Regions from separate parts of the Paenibacillus sp. 2TAB19 genome, predicted to be linked through region 1. Evidence: predicted binding sites of a transcription regulator. Region 1 holds the regulator's gene; the other holds the start of a gene.

The links. The regulator LexA, encoded in region 1, represses DNA repair genes until DNA is damaged. The targets are predictions, from matches to a motif close to CGAACATATGTTCG.
Region 2: a site for LexA is predicted at 2,771-2,784, ahead of recA (recombinase RecA). Genes of this name have one in related genera too.

The regions. Positions count from the first base shown of each region.
Region 1 covers NZ_JBFRGE010000016.1:90,658-101,156, reverse strand. Annotated here, with positions in the region: partial or broken gene glnA (type I glutamate--ammonia ligase) at 1-755, shown strand, start outside; gene lexA (transcriptional repressor LexA) at 1,315-1,935, opposite strand; gene AB4Z33_RS09940 (LysM peptidoglycan-binding domain-containing protein) at 2,182-2,469, shown strand; gene AB4Z33_RS09935 (DUF896 domain-containing protein) at 2,647-2,838, shown strand; gene AB4Z33_RS09930 (aldo/keto reductase) at 2,928-3,917, shown strand; gene AB4Z33_RS09925 (hypothetical protein) at 3,978-4,484, shown strand; gene AB4Z33_RS09920 (HAD family hydrolase) at 4,509-5,297, shown strand; gene AB4Z33_RS09915 (1,2-dihydroxy-3-keto-5-methylthiopentene dioxygenase) at 5,376-5,924, opposite strand; gene metH (methionine synthase) at 6,041-9,505, shown strand; gene rnz (ribonuclease Z) at 9,621-10,499, shown strand, end outside.
Region 2 covers NZ_JBFRGE010000032.1:57,493-66,322, forward strand. Annotated here, with positions in the region: gene rny (ribonuclease Y) at 1-613, opposite strand, end outside; gene AB4Z33_RS16190 (RecX family transcriptional regulator) at 826-1,515, opposite strand; gene recA (recombinase RecA) at 1,648-2,700, opposite strand; gene AB4Z33_RS16200 (competence/damage-inducible protein A) at 2,974-4,224, opposite strand; gene pgsA (CDP-diacylglycerol--glycerol-3-phosphate 3-phosphatidyltransferase) at 4,316-4,891, opposite strand; gene AB4Z33_RS16210 (YajQ family cyclic di-GMP-binding protein) at 5,144-5,635, opposite strand; gene AB4Z33_RS16215 (RodZ domain-containing protein) at 5,659-6,585, opposite strand; gene AB4Z33_RS16220 (DUF3388 domain-containing protein) at 6,611-7,378, opposite strand; gene AB4Z33_RS16225 (DUF3243 domain-containing protein) at 7,581-7,832, opposite strand; gene ymfI (elongation factor P 5-aminopentanone reductase) at 7,944-8,672, opposite strand; gene yfmH (EF-P 5-aminopentanol modification-associated protein YfmH) at 8,687-8,830, opposite strand, start outside.

The DNA of each region.
Region 1 (10,499 bases):
AACATGAGATCGACTTCAAATACGCGGATGCGATTCGCGCAGCGGATCAAATCCAAACCTTCAAGCTCGTCGTTAAGACGATTGCACGCGAGCATGGTCTTCATGCATCCTTTATGCCAAAACCGCTGTTCGGCGTTAACGGTTCCGGCATGCACTGTCACCAATCGTTGTTCCAAGGGAATACGAACGTATTTTATGATGAGAAGGACAAGCTTGGTCTAAGCGCAACTGCTCGTTATTATATGGCAGGCGTCCTGCAGCATGCGCGAGCAATGGCTGCGATTACGAACCCAACAGTTAACTCTTACAAACGTCTCGTACCGGGCTATGAAGCTCCAGTATACGTAGCATGGTCGGCGAGCAACCGTTCGCCAATGATCCGTATTCCGGCTTCGCGCGGTCTCAGCACACGCGTTGAAGTACGTAACCCAGATCCTGCGGCTAACCCTTACCTCGTACTTGCGGTAATGCTGAAAGCGGGCCTTGACGGTATTAACAACAGAACGGAGCTTCCTCCTCCGACAGACCGTAACATCTACATTATGACAGAGGAAGAGCGTCTGGACGCGGGTATACCGAGCTTGCCAGGCGATCTGAAGGAAGCGCTTGACGAAATGCTTCGCAGCGATGTCGTATGCGACGCGCTAGGCGAGCACGCGCTTGCTCACTTCTACGAGCTCAAAGAAATCGAGTGGGACATGTACCGCACGCAAGTTCACCAATGGGAACGCGATCAGTACTTGACGCTTTACTAATCAATAGGATCAACTATAACCCGCTAAGGCTTCTGCGAATGCAGAAATCTTAGCGGGTTTTTCTGTAAATATTTTGGATCTTTATAAAGATGAATTTAGAATTATTAATTGGATTTCTGAGACTGTCGATTAACTGTTTACCAATTTAGATATGATTTCAATTTATATGATTTTTCACACAACGTTAGTAAAACAAGACGTAAACTGAAAATACTTATACGATTTATCATACAAAAGTGGTTAATTCATCCACGCAGCCGATGATTTTGTACGATTTTTCGATCAAAACCCTTGATTTGGCCTCTCTGTAAGGTTGGTTATACGATAAATCGTATAACTATTAGTTAGTCACAATTAATCGACTGCCGCTTTCTTACAGTCAAAAGACTAATAATGAGACAATAGTAGTCTTTGATAGGAACTTATGCAGTCAGATGGACGGGGGGAGGACTTCTGTGGGTTGAAATGCAACTTTCTAATATCAGTAAATCAATATAAAGAAGAGGAGGAACGATGCGCTAGGCTATCGTTCTTCCTCTTCTTGTTCGTAGCTCAATGATTAGTGAATATCTCTGAACAATCCAATGACTTTACCGAGGATCGTCACGTTCTGGAGTAGAATAGGCTGCATGGAGGAATTCTCCGGTTGGAGACGTATGTAGTTCTTCTCCTTGTAGAACGTCTTAACGGTAGCTTCATCATCCTCGTTCATGGCTACGACGATATCGCCATTGTTGGCAGTACGCTGCTGGCGAACGATGACGTAGTCTCCGTCGTGAATGCCGGCTTCGATCATGCTCTCTCCCTCAACGTTCAGGATGAAGACGCTGCTGTCGCCAACAAAATGTGATGGAAGAGGGAAGTAGTCCTCAATATTCTCAGTAGCTGTAATCGGCACGCCTGCTGTTACTTTACCGACGATTGGCACTTTAGCGACGGCAAGCGGGATAATACCGTCCACGCCTTCCGTATCCAAAATTTCAATAGCGCGAGGTTTGGTAGGGTCGCGGCGGATAAGGCCCTTCTTCTCTAAACGGTCGAGGTGACCGTGTACAGTCGAGCTGGATAATAATCCGACGGCTTCGCCGATTTCCCTGACGGAAGGCGGGTAGCCTTTCTCCCGGACCTCATTCTTAATGAAATCAAGAATAGATTGTTGTCGGCTGGAAATCTTCGACACTGCGATCACTCCATTAGTATGTTTGTACAAAAGTATAGCACAGAACCCGGGTTCGCACAAACATAAGTTCTTAAGCACAAAGGTTCGTATTTTTGTGTTGACTACAAACGTTTGTTCGTGTTATTCTCAGAACAGAACAAACGTTTGGGGTGCTGAGAGATGATGATGAGTCCAAGTTTTTACAGAACAATACATACGCAACCAGAAATGAAGGTTAGTCCTATATATAAACGATATACGGTTGCAGTGAGACGTCATGCACTTAAGCTGATCGTATGCGCAATGCTGTTCGTACTTTTGTTTACGAGCTTTCTATTGATCGGTACGAAGGCATCTGGCAGCAAGAACGCTGTTGCTGCGGTCAACGAGGAACTTGTGACCGTATTTACAGGCGATACATTGTGGGGGATCGCTAATCGTTTTGCCAGTGAGAAGGAAGATATTCGCTACGTCATCTATTTGATTAAGGAGCGTAACGGATTAGAGTCGACGGACCTGTATCCGGGGCAGAAGCTTGTTATTCCTTCTATATAATGAACTTGTACGCAGAGAGCATCTGAACCGGAGACGGTTTGATGCTTTTTTTCGTTATTTCAGCTTATCTTTTTGCGGACATAATGTAAGTGCCGCCTTGACAATTACGCTTTGAAAATGTCAAAGTAAAGGATAGAACATTTACAGCATGAGGGGAGTTTAACGTTCAATATGGATATGGATAAGTTAATAGCTCGGATCAACGAGCTTTCTCGGAAAAATAAAACGGTAGGCTTGACCGACGAGGAAACGTCCGAGCGTGATGAGCTTCGAAGGCAGTATTTGAACAACTTTAAGAGCAACTTCAGACAGCAGCTCGATACGATTAAGTATGTTGAGGACGAGGACCAGGATAACGTTAAGCATTAAGCGTCTGTTATGGCCGAGTTCCGCTTGGCCTTTCTTCCATAAAGTCTTGTGTACGAGAACCATTTCTGAAGCAATGGGGGAATTCATCTATGAAGTATCGGTTGCTTGGCAGAAGCGGGCTTGCCGTCTCTGAATTATGTCTAGGAACGATGACGTTCGGTAACACGACAAGCGAACAGGATTCGATTGAAATGATCGGCCGTTTCTATGACAAAGGCGGAAATTTTATCGACACGGCTGATGTATATGTTAGTGGTCGATCGGAAGAGATTGTGGGTAAGGCAATACGCGGCAAACGTTCGGAGACGGTACTTGCAACGAAAGTAAGAATGGCGACTTCTGGCGACATTAATGGGGTAGGACTATCCCGCAAACATATTATGGACGGCATAGAGGCGAGCTTGAAGCGTCTTCAGACCGATTACATTGATCTTTATCAGGTCCATGTGTGGGATCAGGCTACGCCAATTGAAGAGACGCTTCGGGCGCTTGACGATCTTGTTACGTCGGGCAAAGTACGATACATAGGCTGTTCTAATTTTTTTGCTTGGCAATTGATGAAGTCGCTTGCTCTTAGCGATGTGAATCGATACGTACGCTTCGTCTCTATTCAGCCTCAGTACAGTCTTGTAAGCAGGCAGATGGATAGGGAAATGTTATCGTTATGTCTAGAAGAGAAGGTAGCGATCATCCCTTGGGCGCCTCTCGGTGGCGGTTTCCTGACAGGACGATACAATCGCGACATACCGACGGAGGGTCGTCTGACCTCGAAGGTTGGCGAAAGCGCATGGGTGAACCGTGCATCGGACCATAACTTTGCTATTCTAGATGCCGTGGTTGAGGCAGCGAAGCTATTGGACAAAGCGCCAGCCGAGGTGTCATTACGCTGGCTGCTGCAGAAGGAAGGTATTACTTCTCCAATATTCGGCGCTCGTTCCTTAGAGCAATTCGAGGAAAATATGGGCGCGGCGGACTGGGAGATGCCTGTCGATATTTGGGACAAGTTGAACGAAATAAGCGCATTGCCTGATGATTATCCGAACCGGTTCATTACGAAGTTCCAGCGTTCACTAGGATAATTGAGATTGTTCGCATAATAGACAGGCTTGCGGATGTAGGCCGAAGTAGGAGGAATAAGCTTGTCACGTTCTTGGGAGCGCAAGGTGCGCAAAAACATGAGTCAAGTTAACAAACAACGCAAAAAACATGGTGAAGGTTCTATCGTACTAAACGGCGAGAAAGCGGTAAAAATCGTCGGCCGCAATTATATTGCGCCGATTCTACTGCTCCTGTTCATCGGATTGTACGTTATTCTGATCCAGAGCCAGAAGGACTATCAGATCGATACGATGTTTTATGTAACCATTGCATGTTATGTCGTTTTAGCAGGTCTATTCTTCTTAAGACGTCCTTATATCCAAATCGGTAAGGACTATGTACAGACGCGTAGAATGATGGGGGACAAGCGTCTGACGGCTTCTTCCATTAAAGGCATCAGCACGCAGCCTGGTTACGTTGTCATTGAGCCGCAAAAAGGCGGTAATTGGGTGTTCTCGCGCTTGATTAACCGTTACCCTACGGATGAAATTAATGAGAAGCTTAAATTGTTCGCGCAAGCGAACGGTATTTCATTTCAGCAAAAATAAAGGCATGGGAGAGTAATGATTATTATGGCAAAGCAAGCTGTATTATTTGACTTAGACGACACTTTGCTGTGGGATGACCGCAGTGTGAAAGAAGCATTCGAAGCAACCTGCCAGGCAGCTGCTGACCTAACGGGTGTAGACGTTAACGCACTTGAAGAATCGGTTCGCCGCGAAGCACGGGCGCTGTACGAATCGTATGAGACGTACCCATTCACGAAGATGATTGGCATCAATCCTTTCGAAGGCTTGTGGGCGAACTTCCGTGAGGGAGAGCAAGAGGAATTCCGCAAGCTGGAAAGTCTTGCGCCAGGCTATCGCAGAGAAGCATGGACGAAGGGGCTGCTAGCGCTTGGTATAGATGATCCGAAGCTTGGCGCTGAGCTAGCTGAGAAGTTCCCGGCTGAACGTCGGTCGCGTCCGATCGTTTATGATGAGACTTTCCGCGTGCTGGACTCGCTAAAAGGGAAATATAAGTTGCTGCTGCTAACGAACGGCTCGCCGGATTTGCAACGCGAGAAGCTGGCAGGCGTTCCTCAGCTCGTTCCCTATTTTGATCATATTATTATTTCGGGCGAGTTCGGTGAAGGCAAGCCGGCCGCATCGATCTTCAAGCATGCCCTTGAGCGTCTTGGCATCGAGCCGGAGCATGGTATTATGGTTGGTGACAAGCTTACGACCGATATTCTTGGAGCAAATACGATTGGCATGACATCCGTATGGATTAATCGCCACGATATGGTACGTAATGACGATATTATTCCTACTTGTGAAATTAAGCATCTGGAAGAGCTGCTGCAAATACTCGAGCAATAAAAGAATAAGCAATAAAATAAGCCCCTCGGCTACGGCAAAGCTGCAGCATGAGGGGCTTGCATTATTGAATTCGATCCGTTACGCTTTGTCCGATTCGAATACCGGATCAGCGAATGGATGAGCGATCCAGCCTTCTGTTTCGATGAACAAACGAACAGCCACGATTTGACGGTTATCCATTAGCGTGAAGAAATGCGGCTTGTATTCCGGTACGGAAATGACATCGCCTGCTTCAAGCTCAACATCAAAGTAACCAACATCGTCAGTGCCTTTGATGATGAATATGCCCTTACCAGCTGTAATCGCGCGAACTTCATCTTCGGTATGTGTATGGACGTTCTCGAATTTCTTCAGAAGCTCATCCAGATTAGGCGTTGCTTCGGACAATGTAATGATGTCCCAAGTTTTGTACCCGCGGCGTTCAGCGAGATCTTTAATTTCATCAGCATAAGTAGCAAGCACTTGCTGCTTCTCTTCATCAGAAAGAATGAACTTTTCTTGCAGCTCGGGAGCAAGCTTGCTTGTATTCCAATGTTCATATAGAACTTCCTGTTGCTCTAGAAATGCACGGACGTTTTCTTCGCCGGAGATACGTTGTTCGGTATTGCGAATTCTAATTTCAGCCATGATCATTCCCTCTTTTCCAATAGAAATTAAATGATATAATAATTATAAAACAAATGATGACGGATGTCGATGGATTTGCTTTTCAGTCCTAAGCGATTCTGATAAACTAATTGTTAATGATTTTGGGAAGGGTGTACGAATTGTCTAAACCAACCATACAACAAATGCTGCAAGAGCGCATACTTATTTTGGATGGCGCTATGGGTACAATGATTCAACAAGCAGACCTGAATGAAAATGATTTTGGCGGTCCAGAGCTAGATGGCTGTAACGAAATGCTCGTTCTAACTCGTCCGGACGTGATTCAGTTGATTCACGAGCAATACCTCGAGGCTGGAGCTGACATTCTGGAGACGAATACGTTCGGCGCGACTAGCGTCGTGCTTGCCGATTACGATATACCGGAGAAAGCTAGAGAAATCAACCTCGCTGCGGCTAAGCTGGCACGCGATGCGGCAGACAAGTATAGTACGCCCGACAAGCCGCGTTATGTTGCAGGAGCGCTCGGACCAACGACGAAGACGCTTTCCGTTACGGGCGGCGTTACGTTCGATGAACTGGTAGAGAGCTATTACGAGCAAGCGGTAGCTCTTATCGAAGGACAGGTTGATGCTCTGCTTCTAGAGACATCACAGGATACGCTTAACGTTAAGGCTGGAAGCATCGGCATACGTAACGCGTTTGATACGCTTGGCGTTGAGCTGCCAATTATGATCTCGGGTACGATCGAACCAATGGGAACCACACTCGCGGGTCAAACGATTGAGTCGTTCTATATTTCCTTGGAGCACTTGAAGCCAATCTCGATTGGCTTAAACTGTGCGACAGGACCTGAATTTATGCGTGACCATCTCCGAACGCTGAGTGAAATCGCGAATGCTTCAATTAGCTGTTATCCGAACGCTGGATTACCGGATGAGAACGGCCATTATCATGAATCGCCGGAATCGCTTGCCAAGAAGATGTCGGCATTTGCAGAACAAGGCTGGCTTAATATTGCTGGCGGCTGCTGCGGCACGACGCCTGCGCATATTCGAGCTTTGACGGAGACAATGGCAAACTATACGCCGCGCACGAAGATGGGCGAGCACCCGGATGCGGTATCGGGTATCGACACCGTGTTTATCGAAGCGGATAACCGTCCGATTATGATCGGCGAGCGTACGAATATTTCCGGTTCCCGCAAGTTCAAACGGCTTCTTAAAGAAGAGAAGTTCGATGAAGCTTCCGAAATTGCAAGAGCGCAAGTAAAGGGCGGAGCGCATGTTATTGATATCAACTTGCAGGACACGGATATTGATGAGGCTTATGCCGTACATCAGTTTTTGCCGCAGGTCGTCAAGAAAATTAAAGCGCCGCTAATGCTCGATTCCACCTATGACCATATTATTGAGCTCGGCTTGAAATATTCGCAAGGCAAAGCCATTATCAACTCGATTAACTTAGAGGACGGCGAGTCCAAATTCGAGAAAATATTGCCGCTAATTCACCGATACGGCGCTGCTGTCGTCATGATTCTTATCGATGAAAGAGGACAAGCTGTTTCGCGTGAAGCGAAGCTCGAAGTGGCGGATCGTTCGTATGATTTGCTCGTTAATAAATACGGCATGAACCCTGCTGATATTATTTTTGACCCGAACATGTTCCCGGTTGGCTCTGGTGACCCGCAATATATCGGCTCTGCTGTTGAGACGCTCGAAGGCATTCGGCTGATCAAAGAAAAGTATCCTCGTACGAAAACGATCCTGGGACTAAGCAACATCTCATTCGGCTTGCCGGATGCAGGTCGTGAAGTACTTAATTCGGTTTACTTGTATCATGCGACGAAGGCAGGTCTTGACTATGCCATCGTGAATACGGAGAAGCTGGAGCGTTACGCTTCTATTCCTGATGAAGAGCGCCGCTTAGCCGAAGAGCTGATCTATAATACGAATGATGAGACGTTAGCTTCGTTCGTAGCTGCTTTCCGTGACAAGAAGGTCGAGAAGAAGGAGAAAATATCGAATCTTTCCCTCGAAGAGCGTCTTGGCTCATACGTAATTGAAGGGACGAAGGAAGGTTTAATTCCTGACCTAGAATTAGCACTGCAGAAATATTCGGCAATGGACGTTATCAATGGACCTCTCATGAGAGGGATGGAGGAAGTTGGCCGTCTCTTCAACAACAATGAGCTCATTGTGGCCGAGGTGCTCCAAAGCGCTGAAGTCATGAAGGCGTCCGTCAGTTTCCTAGAGCAATTCATGGAGAAAAACGAATCGTCCGTGAAAGGCAAGATCATTCTTGCAACGGTTAAGGGCGATGTTCATGATATCGGTAAAAACCTGGTTGAAATTATTTTATCGAATAACGGCTACAAAATTATAAATCTCGGCATTAAAGTACCGCCGGAACAGCTTATCGAAGCTTACCGCAATGAGAAGGTCGATGCTATCGGCTTATCCGGTCTGCTCGTAAAGTCGGCTCAGCAAATGGTCATTACAGCGCAAGATTTGCGCAATGCGGGCATCGATGCTCCGATTCTGGTCGGCGGCGCCGCGCTCACGCGTAAATTTACGAAAACAAGAATCGGTCCTGAGTATGACGGACTTGTTCTCTATGCGAAGGATGCAATGGACGGGCTCGATATTGCGAACAAGCTCATGGACCCTACGCATCGTACGCGTATGGAAGAGGAGATGGCTGCATATAAAGCTTCGGGCGGCGAAGTAGAAGAAGAGAAGAAAAAGATGCCTGAGCTTACGCGTGCGGTTCGTTCCAAAATATCGCCGGATGCTCCTGTATTTGCTCCGCCTGATCTTGAACGTCATGTATTGCGTGATGTGCCAATTCCGCATGTTATTCCGTACGTGAACATGCAGATGCTGCTCGGCCATCACCTTGGATTGAAAGGCAATGTCGACAATCTGCTTGCCGAAGGAAATGAGAAGGCTGTACAGCTGAAGGCTACTGTTGACGAGATTTTACGCCGAGGCAGCGCTGAAGGAATCATTCGCACGCATGGCATGTACCGCTTCTTCCCAGCGCAATCGTCGGGCAACGATATTATTATTTATAATCCCGAGGATCAGACGCAAGAGATTAAGCGTTTCACATTCCCGCGTCAGCAGGTTGAACCGTTCCTTTGCTTGTCTGATTACTTGAAGTCGGTTGAGAGCGGCGTAATGGATTATGTAGGCTTCCTCGTCGTTACGGCTGGCGAAGGCATACGAGATCTTGCGAATGAGTGGAAGGATAACGGCGACTACTTGCGTTCCCATGCGTTGCAATCCGTAGCGCTTGAAGTAGCGGAAGGAATGGCTGAACGCGTCCATCATATGATGCGTGACATTTGCGGCTATCCGGATCCTGCAGAGATGACGATGAAGCAGCGCCACGGCGCACGCTATCAAGGTATCCGGGTATCGTTCGGTTATCCGGCTTGTCCGAATTTGGAGGATCAAGAGCCATTATTTGATCTTATGAAGCCTGAGGACATCGGTGTACAGCTAACGGAAGGTTTCATGATGGAGCCTGAAGCATCGGTATCTGCAATGGTATTCGCGCATCCAGAGGCGCAATACTTCAATGTCGAGAAAGTATAAACGATAACTTTATAAGCAGCAATGAAGCCCTGCAACGGTTCGATAACCGATCTGTCGGGCTTCATTCATAGGCATTAACGAATATACATAAGCTATGCAGCGAGGTGAATTGGCAGTGCACATATGGTTTCTTGGGACTGGCGCAGGCCGTCCTAACAAGCATCGTAATGTTAGCTCGATAGCGCTGCAGTTGCCTGAGCCGTGCTGTGATTGGTGGCTGTTCGATGCAGGCGAGGCTACACAGCATCAATTAATGAAGACGCCGCTTAAATTAAGCAAGCTGACTACCATCTTCGTAACTCATCTTCATGGCGATCATATTTATGGATTGCCAGGCTTGATAAGCACACGCTCGTTTGATGGAGGAATCACTCCGCTTCGTTTGATTGGGCCTCGCGGGTTAAGACGTTACATCGAGACGGTGTTCGAGATTAGCGGAACGACACTCGACTACGATCTGCAATTTATAGAGCTGGATGAAGAGGACGGCCAGCTTGTCTATGAAGATGAACGATTCACTGTTGTGGCATCTACGTTGATTCATCGTGTTCCATGCTTTGGCTATCGCGTTGTCGAGCACGATCAGCCTGGGAAGCTGCTCGTTGATAAGCTTGTGCGGCTAGGCGTTGCAGCCGGTCCGCAATATGGATTGCTTAAGCAAGGGCATGATATTACGCTGCAAGATGGAACGACTATTTACGCGAAGGAAGTTACGGCGCCTGCTTTACCCGGTAGAATTGTAACTATACTTGGTGACACGACGCCATCTCCGAATGCTCTCGAGCTGGCAATGGGCGCTGATCTTCTCGTTCACGAGGCTACTTTCTCCGAAGGGCTCGAGGAAAAGGCTCATTTATTCGGCCATAGCACGACGATTGAGGCTGCAAGTACGGCTACCGAGGCAGGAGCTAGCATGCTGGTCATGACTCATTTCAGCGGCCGCTATCACAATGAAGATTTGTCGAAGCTGGAAGAAGAAGCTAAGCGGTTGTTT
Region 2 (8,830 bases), on a different contig from region 1:
ATACCGTCGTCTCTGCCACATGATCCGCCGCACAGCGTTGAATAGCTAGGGAAATAATGTCGCGCGCTTTTTTGTCCGCTTCTTCCTTCGCTTGCTGCTCGATCTCTTTAATCATTTGTGCTGTCTCATGTCGTACTTCCTGTTCGACATTCGACAAAATAATTGATTTCGCATCTTCCATCGTCAGACTCGATATACGCTCAAGTTCACTGAGCTGCTGCTTATAGATGGAGTCGATCTGCTCCTGCGTTTCTTCGATCCGCTTCTCTTTGTTGGCCACAGATTCTTCTTTGCGTTCTAGCGCTTCTATTTTCTTATCCAACGACTCCTCTTTTTGGAGCAAACGTCGTTCTTGACGTTGAGCCTCATTGCGTCGTTCACGAATGTCTCTCTCGGCTTCCGAACGGAGCTTGTGGACTTCGTCTTTTGCCTCAAGTACGGTTTCCTTTTTCTGTGCCTCCGCTTCCTTCTTCGCGTTTTCCACGATTTGGACTGCGGCTTGCTCGGCACTCGAAATTTTAGCCTCTGCAATCGACTTTCGAATAAAATAACCAATCACAAAGAATATTGCGCCAACAAAGAGACAGATCAAGATCCAATATGCATTATGCATCTTGTTCACCTCCTTGTTGCACACCAAGCTTGCGCTTGGGATGATATTAGGTTTTCAATCGGTTTCCAAACCGTTTCTCATCTACCATTTTGACGAAAATAATCGTTTCGAATCAACTTTTGGAAGGAAAATTGATTCAAATAGAAGGAATACATCCTCATTTTATCGTTTCGTAAAATCAATTGTCAAGCGAAAACGGCTTACAGCTTCCTTTAGTACTCCTCATCCATGTCGAAAGCATCCTCATCTTCATCGCTATCAACTGACTTCACGGCTTCTCTAGCGATGTCGCTCGGGAATCCGCGTCTCAGCAAAAAGACAATCAGCTTCTGTTTTCTCTCCTTCGGCGTGCCTTTGAGAGAACGCCATTTTTTGCCAGCAGCTGCAGTTGCGGATGCTAACTCCGCTTCTCCATTCAGCGTACGCAGCGCTTCTCCGGCCAGCTCTTGCGAGATGCCATGCTGCTGCAGCTCCTGCTTAATCCAATGTCTGCCTTTTAGACCGCTCTTCAACCGCTGAGCAGCGAATTGAAGCGCATATTGTTCATCATCCACAATATGCTCGCTTTCTAAACGGTCGAGCGCATAACGAATATTCATTTCCTCGAATTGCTTCCTTAATAAATACTGCTCGATCTGCTTTCTCGTCCTCGGCTTTGAGCCCAAGTAATAAACCGCCAATGCATAAGCGCGATATCGCTCGTCCTCCGTTCTTATTTCTTCCAGCTCCGACTCCGAAAGCAATCGGCCCTTCATAAGACTGAACTTTATAAGGATGTCCTCATGGACGCTTAATAACGGCTCCTCTGATCCTGCGAACAGCTGGTATCTCCGTCGTTCCTTCTTGTCTTGCTTAACGGATATAATCATCCATCCATCTTCTTCCGAATGCTGCTCACCCACTGTGCTGACTACCTCCCGACAAGCTGACGTTACTGCCGCTAGGCGGTTAAGTCGCTTTTAAACGAAGCTTCGCCGCCCCTTACGGGACGGCGAAGCGACATTAGCTATAAGTTCATCCTGCCTGTTGCAGCTCTATTCCAGATCTTCGAATTCGTCTTCTTCTTGCGGCTCTTGGTTAAAGTTTGCTTGCTGCGCCGTAGCCGATAGATTGCTCTCATCACGAATCTTCTTCTCGATGACAGCAGAAATGTCCTTATGGTCCTTCAAGTATTGCTTCGCGTTCTCGCGGCCTTGTCCAAGACGCTCGCCTTCATAAGAGAACCAAGCACCGCTCTTCTGAACGATATCCATCTCAACGCCGATATCGATCAATGAGCCTTCCTTCGAGATGCCCTCTCCGTACATAATATCAATCTCTGCTTGCTTGAACGGAGGTGCAACTTTGTTCTTCACGACCTTGATACGCGTACGGTTACCGACCATATCATTACCTTGCTTAAGCGTCTCAACGCGGCGTACATCAAGACGTACGCTGGAGTAGAACTTCAATGCGCGTCCGCCCGGTGTTGTCTCCGGATTGCCGAACATAACGCCAACCTTCTCACGAAGTTGGTTAATGAAGATCGCGATCGTCTTCGACTTCGAAATCGCGCCGGACAGCTTACGTAGCGCTTGCGACATCAAACGTGCCTGAAGACCAACGTGCGAATCGCCCATGTCGCCTTCGATCTCAGCCTTTGGAACAAGTGCGGCAACGGAGTCAATGACGATAACGTCAACTGCGCCGCTTCGTACAAGCGCTTCAGCGATCTCGAGTGCTTGCTCGCCTGTATCCGGCTGGGAGAGCAACAGCTCATCAATGTTAACACCGAGCTTGCTAGCATAGAGCGGATCGAGTGCATGCTCCGCATCGATAAAAGCAGCTTGTCCGCCAATACGTTGTACTTCTGCAATAGCATGAAGAGCAACTGTCGTCTTACCGGACGATTCAGGTCCATATACTTCAATAACACGACCACGAGGTAAGCCCCCGATTCCAAGCGCAATATCTAGAGCAAGCGAACCGCTAGGAACGGTCTCTACTTGCATGTGTGTAGATTCACCTAATTTCATGATAGAACCTTTACCAAATTGTTTCTCGATTTGGCGTAAAGCCATCTCTAACGCAGCGCGACGGTCCGACAAGAAACTCACATCCTTCATCGTTTATAATTGTATGATACCTTACTTGTGACTGCTTGCCAAGCATTTTTTTCGAACATACATTCGCTTTTTTTCTAGATGCGCATGCCAGAGGACAATAAAAAAACCGCAGCAAAGTATTCTTCGCCACGGTTCTTCCGATAACTACTTCCGATTATAGATCTGCCTTCGACAAAAGACAAGCTTTTTTTCAGCATCAGTGTTTGCCAGTAAAAAGATCGGCTGCTTGGCTTCTTCGTTACAACCCGCACCCAATCACTGCTCCCGAAGAGCCTGCCAGAGCCGGTACATCGCAGCTTTCACCGCTCTTAAGCGTATCATCGCCCGATCTCCGCTTAGGTTCGTCGTGTGCACGAGCGTATCCTTGCCCCGTTCCGCGATCGCGAAGTAAACAAGGCCAACCGGCTTGCCCTCCGACTCGGAAGGTCCGGCAATGCCGGTCAGCGAGACGCCGAAGTCGGCATCGGCTAACTGTCTGACACGCTCAGCCATGAGAGCGGCTGTCGACTCGCTGATCGCCCCAGGAGCGCCGTCTCCTTCGAGCTGTGACATCGGAATGCCGAGCAGCCGATGCTTCATCTCGTTCGTATAGGTTACGACACCTCCCACGAACTCGCCACTGCTGCCAGGAACGTTCGTAACGAGCTCCGCGAACAATCCCCCGCTACAGCTCTCCGCGCTTGCCAGCTTGCGCCGCGAGCCTCTCAGGAGCTGTACGATAGCTTCCTCCAGCGGGATGTCATCCTGCGCATACAAATGCTCTCCGATTCTAGCTTTAATCTGATCGACGATATCGTCGATCTTCCGCTCAGCTTCAGCAAGCGTTGCCGCCTTCGTGGACACGCGTACCGCAACTTCGCCTTCCTTCGCATAAGGGGCGATAGTCGGATCGCTTTGCGCTTCAATGAGGTCGATAAGCTTCGCTTCGAGGTTCGACTCGCCAATGCCGGCGAACTTAAGCTGGCGCGAATATAGCGGCTGCTCATCAATCAGCTTCGTTCGAAGCCACGCCTCGCCAGGACCGTCGATCATCGGTTTCATCTCTTTAGGAGGGCCAGGCAGCAGCAAATAAAGCGTACCGTCTACGTCCAGGCCATTTCCGACCGCAAGGCCGGCGCTATTGTCAATCGCATCGCTGCCCTCGATCATATTCGCTTGGCGGCGATTGCTCTCGACCATATGCAGTCCCCGTGAACCGAACAGGTGCTCAATGCGCTCCATGGATGAGGAGTGGAGATATAGTCCTCTTCCCAAGTAGTCGGCCAGCACATCCTTCGTCAGATCGTCTAGTGTCGGACCAAGTCCGCCCGTGAAGACAAGCAGATCAGCGCGCGCGCGACCAATTTCGATTGCTTTCCTTAATCTTGCGGCATTGTCGCCAACAACCGTTTGATAATATACGTCGATGCCAAGCGAAGCAAGCTTTTGCGATAAATACTGCGCATTCGTATTTACAATTTGGCCAAGCAGCAGTTCTGTGCCGACCGCAATAATTTCTGCCTTCATCCGCAGCCTCTCCTTTGCTACATGCGTGAGCGTTCTAATATCCTACTATATGCAAAAGCACCCTTCCTTTAATCGGAAAGATGCTTATCGGCTATTCTACGGGAATTAATTTCTTATTCTTCACGAAGTAATCAACGCCAGAGTATACCGTTATCGCTGCTGCTATCCAGCTCGCAATGACATCGAAAGGAAAATCGATGAAGGCGAATGGGAAATTGTTAATAAGCAGCGCAATAATCATCGTAATCTGAATGGCTGTCTTCCATTTGCCCCATTTGCTGGCGGCCATTACCGAACCTTCGAGCAAAGCGACTTGTCGCAAACCCGTCACGGCAAATTCACGGCTAATGATAATGATCGCAATCAATGCGCTCAACTTGTCCATTTCAACGAGCGAGATAAGTACGGCTGCCACAAGCAGCTTGTCTGCGAGCGGATCGAGCAGCTTGCCTAGATTGGTGACAATCTTGTTCTTACGGGCAATATAACCATCAAGACCATCCGTGCTCGCCGCCACTATGAAAATAAGCGCCGCAACGATTTGATTGTATGTAATGGTGAAGTCGGCTATTGTTAGCGACCCTAGATCAACTTTCATAAGCAAAAACAACATAATAACTGGTACCAAAAAAATTCTGGCAAGCGTTATGCGGTTCGCCAGATTCATGCAATTACCTCCCCGGACATGTCAAACTCATAGGTGTGCGTAACACGTACCTTATGGATCGAACCAATTTCATGCAGCTTACAAATACTTCGAGTTCAAGTATAATACATGGTTTTCTATGTGTCAAAAACAGCCAATGCAGTTTCTTGTATCTTATAGTATGAAAAAAAACTGCAAAACCCCGCTTTGCGAACGATCGACAAAGCGAGGCTCATGGCGGCTATGTAACATTGTGCAGCTCTAGATGCAAAGTTATCGATAATTCATGAATTGCAGCTCAATCGGCAATTCCGCTCCGCGCAAAAGCGCCATAACCGCTTGAAGATCGTCGCGGCTCTTGCCCGTCACCCGAATTTGATCGCCTTGAATTTGGCTTTTTACTTTAAGCTTCGAATCGCGAATCAAAATATTAATTTTTTTGGCGACATCCTGCTCGATGCCTTGTCTTAGCTTAATCTTTTGGCGGACCGTACCGGCCGAGGCGCCTTCGATTTTGCCGTAATCCATATTTTTGATCGGGACGCCGCGCTTAACCATCTTGGACAACAAGATGTCAATAACTGCCTTCAGCTTATAATCATCATCGGATCCGATAACAAGCTCTTCTTTCTCAAGCGCGATACTGCTCTTGCTGCCCTTGAAGTCGAACCTCGTCTCGATCTCTTTCTCGGCTTGCGATATCGCATTAACAAGCTCCGCCATATCAACCTTTGATACAATGTCAAATGAACTTTCTGAACTCAACCACAATCTCTCCTCTCGTACTTCTATTCAGATGTTACGGAGTCCGGCTCGTTGCCCGCTCCGCCAGTTTCTCCTGTATCGCTCGTATCGGTCGGCTGTCCCGCTGATACGATCGGATTAATTAGCAGCTTCTTCGATCCGGCACGGTCGCCGTCAGGAACAGGGACGCCGTCAACCGTAATTTCCGTGAGGTCAGCCCGGCCGACATTCACATACAAAGTCTGCGTTAGATCGTGCGTCTCAACCGTCCCGTCATCCGCATTGGCCGAATACAGCTTCTCGCCGCCTGCGCCGCCTACGCGAATCTCGAGCCAGCTCTTGCCGCCGCTAACCTTAATCTCCAACTTATGCGTTCCCTCAGGACCGATATCGTATTTATCCGCTTTGCCGACTTTACTGGCGAAAGTAACCGTCGTCGGAACCTGAGTCGGTTCCGGTGTTGCAGATGGCACCGGATTGTCCGTGCTTGTGCCGTTTCCTTCATTATTGTCCGTTGGAGGCTGCGAAGCATCGGTAATCGGCGTCTTCTGATCGAGCTTGTCTGCCGGATTAGGGTCACGATTAATGACAAACATCCACACCACAACAAAAATAAGGATTAGAAAACACCACATCATTACGTTAAAGCCGATTTTCCCCATACGCTCCGACGATTGCGACTTCACTCTGCGAGGCGCCCGTACAGGAATCGGTTCTGCGGATTGTTCCTTCTGGGCTGCAGGCACCTCATGCTGATAGAGCCGCAGCACTTCGTCGGGATCAAGTCCGACCGCTTCGGAGTAGTTTTTCACGAATGCCCTTACGTAGAAGCTGCCTGGCAGAATGCTATGATCTCCGCTTTCAATCGCTTCCAAATAACGTTTGCGAATCTTCGTAGTCTCTTGAATATCATCCAACGACAACCCTCGCTGCTCCCTCGCTTTGCGAAGCAACGCGCCCAAATCAGACATTGAAATACCTCCTTCCTACCCTGCTTTAGAAGTCGTCTGTATAATTTGCGGTAAATTTCTCATAAGAAATCTCTTCATCAGGAGAATTGCGCAATTCAACAATAATATCGAAGTGGCTGTAATCGTAATGGGACTCCTTAATGAAAATGTCCGGATGCTCAATGACCTTCGTCGAAGGCATGGCCATAATCTCTTGAAGCAGCGCATGATGCTTCTCGTTGGAACGAATCGTGCTTACGATACCATCGATAATATAAATATTGTTTGGCCCCATCTCGTCCTCAGACAACTGGCTGCGAACCGTCTGCCTAAGCAGCGTCGAGGATACGAAGGTCCAACGTTTATTGGAGCATACGCTACCCGCAATGATCGATTCGGTCTTGCCGACACGCGGCATGCCGCGCAGCCCGATCACTTGATTGCCGTCGCGCTTGAACACTTCGCCAAGGAAGTCAACCAATATGCCAAGCTCGTCTCTCGTGAATCGGAACGTCTTGCGGTCATCGGAATCTCGCTCGATATATCTACCGTGACGAACGGCCAATATATCGACAATCGTAGGCGTTCTAAGCTTGTTGACCGTAATGTTGTCAACCTTCTGCAGCATTTTGCCTAGCAGCTCGATCTTCTCATCGTCGTCCGTCTGCAGCAGCATGCCGCGCGTACGATCCTCGACGCCGTTAATCGTCATAATGTTTACTTCGAGCATCCCGAGCAAGGAAGCGATGTCTCCGAGCAAGCCCGGACGGTTTTTATGTATTTTGTACTCCATATACCACTGTTTTTTTTCCATTGCCTGCTGTCACCGTCCTAAATTTGAACATAATCGTAATGGTTGTGCGGAAAATTATACGTCATAAAGCATTATTCTACAATTTTCATCACAATCCTGCAACCTCACATGAAACATTGCAGAAAAGCCTCCATTTCGGAGGCTCCTCTGCTGTTTCACTTTGATTGCGACGATTACGGTCGCTTAGGACGCAGTTTGCGGCCTAAGACTTCTGGACGAGCTTCACCATCAGGCTGGCGAGAGCCTTGCGCTCTCCCTCATCGCCTGCATCCCAAAGCTGCTTCAGAAGACGTTCTTCCTCGTTCTTGGGATCGACCTTCTCATCCAGAAATGAACCGATCTCGAATGCTAAGCTCGCAATCGTCTCCTCGGTCATCCCCATCTTCTTAGCATGCGATACGCGATCAGCCAAGAAATGCTTCCATGTAGCAAAGTTAGTTAGGACGGTTGACATGACTCTTCGCCTCCTGTGGGTGTGGAAAAGAATAAGCAACAGTCCTTATGATGCGATATTGAGGTCTTGATTATTCAACAAACGGAGATTTCACAACATTGGATGCTTGTCCTAAGTATGCCATCCACCGTTCGGGCTAATAATTTGACCTGTTATATACGATGATTCCGGCAACGATAAGAAGTAGACGAGCGAGGCAATCTCTTCAGGCGACCCGAATCGTCCGACCGGAATTTCCTGCTGCAGCGCAGCCTTCTCTTCCTCGTTGAAGCTGTCCATCATGACCGTATCAACAGCTCCCGGCGCAACCGCGTTCACCGTCACCCCAGAGGGCGCCAGCTCCTTAGCCAGCGCCTTCGTGAATGCATTCATGCCGCCCTTGGTCGTCGAGTATAGAACCTCGCAGGAGGCGCCTGAGATGCCCCAAATGGACGACACGTTAATAATACGGCCGAAACGCTCCGCAATCATATGAGGCATGAATAGCTGCGAGCATAGAAACATGCCTTTCAAATTAACAGCCATGACGTCGTCCCAGTCTTGCTCGGTCACATCCATTAACATGCCGTAATGCGATATGCCTCCGTTATTAACCAAAATATCAGGCAGCATATGATGGCTTTTCAGCTTGTCGCGCATCCGCTCAAGCTGTTCTTTGGAGCGCAGGTCGGCGGAGATGGTCAATACATTTGCGCCTAACGCCATGCATGTGCGAGCCGTTTCGTTAGCTGCTTCATGCGAATGCAAATAATGAATGACAATGTTGACGCCCTCCGCGGCGAATCGTTTGGCGATGGCCGCCCCGATGCCGCGGCTTCCCCCGGTAATCAAAACCGTCATTTGCTGCAAAGTCTTCACTCCGCAGGCGATTGTACGATCGACACGGACATTTGATTAAAGTCGAAATGCCCGCGAAGACGTTCATTAATTTGATCTAGTGTGCAGCTTTCGTAGAATGCCAGCACATCGAACATATCGCTGTCGCGGAAGCGGTATCT